DNA from 2 places in the Kocuria sp. GQ42 genome. Region 1 is predicted to be linked to the other one. Evidence: riboswitches for the same ligand, from Rfam matches in the RefSeq annotation. Region 1 holds a riboswitch; the other holds the start of a gene.
The links. A riboswitch is a leader RNA that binds a small molecule or an ion and turns the genes downstream of it on or off. The one in region 1 is predicted to bind S-adenosylmethionine.

Region 1 (2,191 bases):
CCTCGAACGAGCCCGGGGACACGTGGTAGGCGAGGTTGATGCCGTCCAGCCCGCCCTCGTCGATCCACCGCTCGAGCTCGTCGGCCACGGTCTGCGGGGACCCGACGATCGGCACGCCCATGCCGCCCATCGAGATGTGCTTGGCGACCTCCTTGATCGTCCACTTCTTGTGCGGGTCGGCCGTGGTGAAGGGGGTCAGGAAGGACTGGATCGAGTCGGTCTTGATGTACTCCAGGACGTCGTTCTCGTCGTAGCGGCCCAGGTCCAGCCCGGACCAGCCGCCCACGAGGCCCAGCGCGCCGTCGGTGTCCGCGTACCGCTCGTAGTCGCGGCGCTTCTGCTCGGCCTTCGCGTCGGTCTCGTCGACGATCACGTGCAGCATGGCGAAGATCTTGAGGTCGTCCCGGTTCCGGCCGCTGGCCTCCGCCTCGTCGCGCAGCTTGTCGGTGACCACCCGGGTCAGGTCCGGGCGGATGCCGCCCACGAACACCGCCTCCGCGTGGCGGCCGGCGAACGCCCGCCCGCGGGAGGAGGCCCCGGCCTGGAAGATCAGCGGCGTGCGCTGCGGGGACGGCTCGGTCAGCCCGATGCCGGGGACGTCGAAGTACTTGCCGTGGTGCTGGATGGGGTGCACGAGCGCCGGGTCGGCGAAGACGCCGTTGACCCGGTCGCGCCGGACCGCGCCGTCCTCCCAGGAGCCCTCCCAGAGCTTGTAGCAGACCTCCATGAACTCCTCGGCGATCTCGTAGCGCTCGTCGTGGGAGATCTGCTCCGTCAGCCCGTGGTTCTCGGCGGCCGACTTCAAGTAGGACGTCACCACGTTGAAGCCCATCCGGCCCTTCGTGAGGTGGTCGAGGGTCGCGAACTTCCGGGCGAGCGGGTACGGCTGCTCGTAGGTGATCGCGCTCGTCACGCCGAAGCCGAGGTGCTTCGTCACGGCCGCCATCGCGGAGATCTGCATGAAGGGGTCGTTGACCGGGATCTGGGTGGCGTCCCGGATCACCGGGGCCGCGGAGTTCTGGTAGACGTCGTAGTACCCGACGACGTCCGCGAGGAACAGCGCGTCGAAGAGCCCCTTCTCCAGGACCTGGGCGACGTCCGTCCAGTACTCGATGGTGTTGTACTCGTCCGCCCGGGAGCGGGGGTGCTTCCACAGACCGGGGGCCTGGTGGCCCACGCAGGTCATGTCGAAGGCGTTCAGGGCGATGCGCTTGCTCATGGGGTGTTCCTCCCGGGTCGATGCCGACCCGCGCCCGTGCGTCGTGGAGACCTGCCCGCGGGTCCGACGCACTGGTGGGCGCCGTACTTGCCGCGGAGCACGTGCACCGCGGCCCGATGTTCATCTGGGGCACCCCGCTACGGGAGAGGGTTGCCGCCCGACCAGCCAGAGCTTCGTGTCGGGACTCGTCATCGTCGTCGGGGGACAGCTTAGCGGGTGGCCCCTGACCGGGTGCAACCCCCGTGCGGTCCCGCCGCACGGGGACGGTCCCGGCCGGCAGCGGGACGGTGCCGATCCGGTACGGGCAGCTCCGCAGGGGCGCTCAGCCGGGTCGCTCCGCCGGGTCGTTCAGCCGGGCGGGGCGAGCGGCGGGGTCCGGCCCGGGTCCAGGGTCCAGCCCCGCCGGAGCAGGGACCGGAGCTCGATCAGGGGGCAGGTGTCCATGACCACATCGAGGCCGACCCGCTCCGCCCGGGCAGCGGCGTCCTCGTCGACGACGCCCAGCTGCAGCCACACCGCGGCGGCGCCCACGGCGATGGCCTGGTCCACCACCGCGCCGACGCGGCGGGAGTTCACGAAGCAGTCCACCACGTCGATCGGCCCCGGGACCTCGGCGAGCGTGCGGTGGCCGGGCTCGCCGTGCACCGGCTCGCCCTTCGGGTTGACCGGGACGATCGTCATGCCGAGGTCGTCCCGGATCCGCTTCGCCACCGAGTGCGCCGGACGGGCCGTGTTGCCGGTCAGCCCCACCACGGCCCACCGGCCGGGCCGGGTCATGAGGCGGTCGATGACGGCGGGGTCGTTGCGGCTCATGCCCCCAGCCTGGCACGGAACCCGTCCCCCCTCCTTCTTCCTCCGCGAAGTTGCACGTGTCGGCGACCTCGCGGGGGGGAAAGGAGGGTCAGGAGAAGAGCGGCAGGAGGTCCGCGTGCGCGCCCAGCTCCGCACGCTCCTGGGCGGTCAGCTCCGCCC
Region 2 (2,191 bases), on a different contig from region 1:
CCGGGTGACGCCCCTCGTCGTCGCGCACTTCCTGCTGGACGCCGTCGGCTTCCTCGGGGCCGCCCGGCTGCTGGGCTGAGCCCCGCCCCACGGTGCCCGGGCTCAGATGGTGACGGCGCCGTCCGGGGTGCTGAACGTGACGGAGAGCACCCCGGGGGTGCCGTCCGGATAGCGCCAGTCGACCTCGAGGTCCTCGAGCGCGGTCTCGACGGGGGCGCCCAGCCACTCGGTGACCCGCTCCGGGGCTCCGGCGATGGCCATCCCCGCGAGCCCGACGTCCGTGATCCGCGCCTGGGACGGGTGCATCTCCGGGGCGGAGTCGAAGTGGATCATGAACGGCAGCTGCGGATCGGCGATCAGGCCCTTGACACCGATCTGGTGCCACTCCAGGCACCGGCCGTCCGGGAACACCCGGTGGCCGGGCACGGAGCGGCGCCCCAGGCGCTGCTCGAAGGGGGCGAGGTCCTCGACCTCCACGACCCAGCCCAGCCAGCCGCCGCCGGCGGCGGACCGCGCGCGCACGGCCTGCCCGAAGGGCGCCTTCTCCGCCGCCGGGTGCTGGAGGACCTCGACGACCTCCACGTACTGGTGGTTCGTGAGCGGCAGGATCATGTTGCGGGTGCCGAAGCGGGGGTGCACCCCGCCCTTGACCGGTTCGATCCCGAGCTGGTCGGCGATGCGCTCGGTGGTGGCCTCCAGGCCCTCCGGGCGGCAGGCGTAGGACACGTGGTCGACTCTCATGGGCACATCGTGGCACCCTGTGAGTTTCGTCTCCAAATCGGTCCGCGACGCGCCGGGCACCGTGCGGGCGACACCCCTGCCGGAGCGTCACGCCCGGCCCCGGCTTGACGCCGCGCGGCCCTGATCCGGAGAATGCTGTCCAGGTCATGAGCGCCAGCGTCCAAGCCCCAGCTAGCTGGCCGGCAACCCTCCACCGCGGTGGGGTGCCCTGGGTGAAGACCAGGCTCCTCGCGACCGGCGAGCGAGCAAGCGCGGGTCCCCGGCGCCCGGCCGTTCCCGGCCGCACCGCCTCGGCCGGGACGGGACCCCTGAGATCCACAAGGAGTCCCACGGCATGTCCGATCTCCCCGCCTCCAGCACCGACGCCTCCGCCGCCCGCACCGACGTGGCCGCGGCCGAGCGCCCCACCCCCGAGAACCCCGGGGGCTGGGCCTTCGAGACCCGGCAGATCCACGCGGGGCAGAGCCCCGACCCGGTCACCGGCTCCCGCGCCCTGCCGATCCACCAGACCACGTCCTTCGTCTTCCCCGACGCCCAGGCCGCCGCCGACCGCTTCGCGCTCGCCGAGCTCGGCCCGATCTACACGCGGATCGGCAACCCGACCACGGAGGTCGTGGAGAACCGGATCGCCGCCCTGGAGGGCGGCGTGGGTGCCCTCATGCTCAGCGCGGGGCAGTCGGCGACGACGTTCGCCGTGCTCAACGTCGCCGGCGCGGGCGACCACCTCGTGGCCAGCCCCAGCCTGTACGGCGGGACCTACAACCTCTTCAAGTTCACGCTGCCCAAGCTCGGCATCGAGACCACCTTCGTCTCCGACCCCGACGATCCCGAGGCGTGGCGGCGGGCGGTCCGGCCGAACACGAAGGCCTTCTTCGCCGAGACGATCCCGAACCCGCGCAACGACGTCCTCGACATCGAGACGGTCTCCGGGATCGCCCACGACCACGAGGTCCCGCTCATCGTGGACAACACCGTGGCGACCCCCTACCTCATCCAGCCCCTGCGCTGGGGCGCGGACGTCGTGGTGCACTCGGCCACCAAGTTCCTCGGCGGGCACGGCACCGCCATCGGCGGCGTGATCGTGGACTCCGGGGCCTTCGACTACGGCCGCTACCCGGATCGCTTCCCCGGCTTCAACCAGCCGGACGAGTCCTACGGCGGTCTCGTCTACGCCGAGGCCCTGGGCGCCGAGGGGCCCTTCGGCGTCAACCTGTCCTACATCCTCAAGGCCAGGGTGCAGCTGCTGCGCGACCTCGGCTCGGCGATCTCCCCGTTCAACGCGTTCCTCATCGAGCAGGGCATCGAGACGCTGTCCCTGCGGATGGAGCGGCACGTGGCCAACGCCGGGACGGTGGCCCGCTGGCTCGAGGCCCGCGAGGACGTGCGCTCGGTGTCCTGGGCCGGGCTGGAGTCCTCCCCGTGGCACGAGCGGGCGCAGAAGTACGCGCCC

Region 2: it holds a riboswitch for S-adenosylmethionine, as region 1 does, so the genes downstream of both, AC6CH6_RS07340 (bifunctional o-acetylhomoserine/o-acetylserine sulfhydrylase) here and AC6CH6_RS15220 (LLM class flavin-dependent oxidoreductase) in region 1, are expected to answer to the same signal.

Annotation. Positions count from the first base shown of each region.
Region 1 is NZ_JCAXEN010000007.1:230,675-232,865, forward strand. Features, by position in the region: gene AC6CH6_RS15220 (LLM class flavin-dependent oxidoreductase) at 1-1,219, opposite strand, end outside; SAM riboswitch class IV at 1,298-1,412, opposite strand; gene AC6CH6_RS15225 (CoA-binding protein) at 1,568-2,032, opposite strand; gene AC6CH6_RS15230 (maleylpyruvate isomerase N-terminal domain-containing protein) at 2,121-2,191, opposite strand, start outside.
Region 2 is NZ_JCAXEN010000002.1:414,303-416,493, forward strand. Features, by position in the region: gene AC6CH6_RS07330 (CPBP family intramembrane glutamic endopeptidase) at 1-79, shown strand, start outside; gene AC6CH6_RS07335 (VOC family protein) at 103-741, opposite strand; SAM riboswitch class IV at 884-999, shown strand; gene AC6CH6_RS07340 (bifunctional o-acetylhomoserine/o-acetylserine sulfhydrylase) at 1,076-2,191, shown strand, end outside.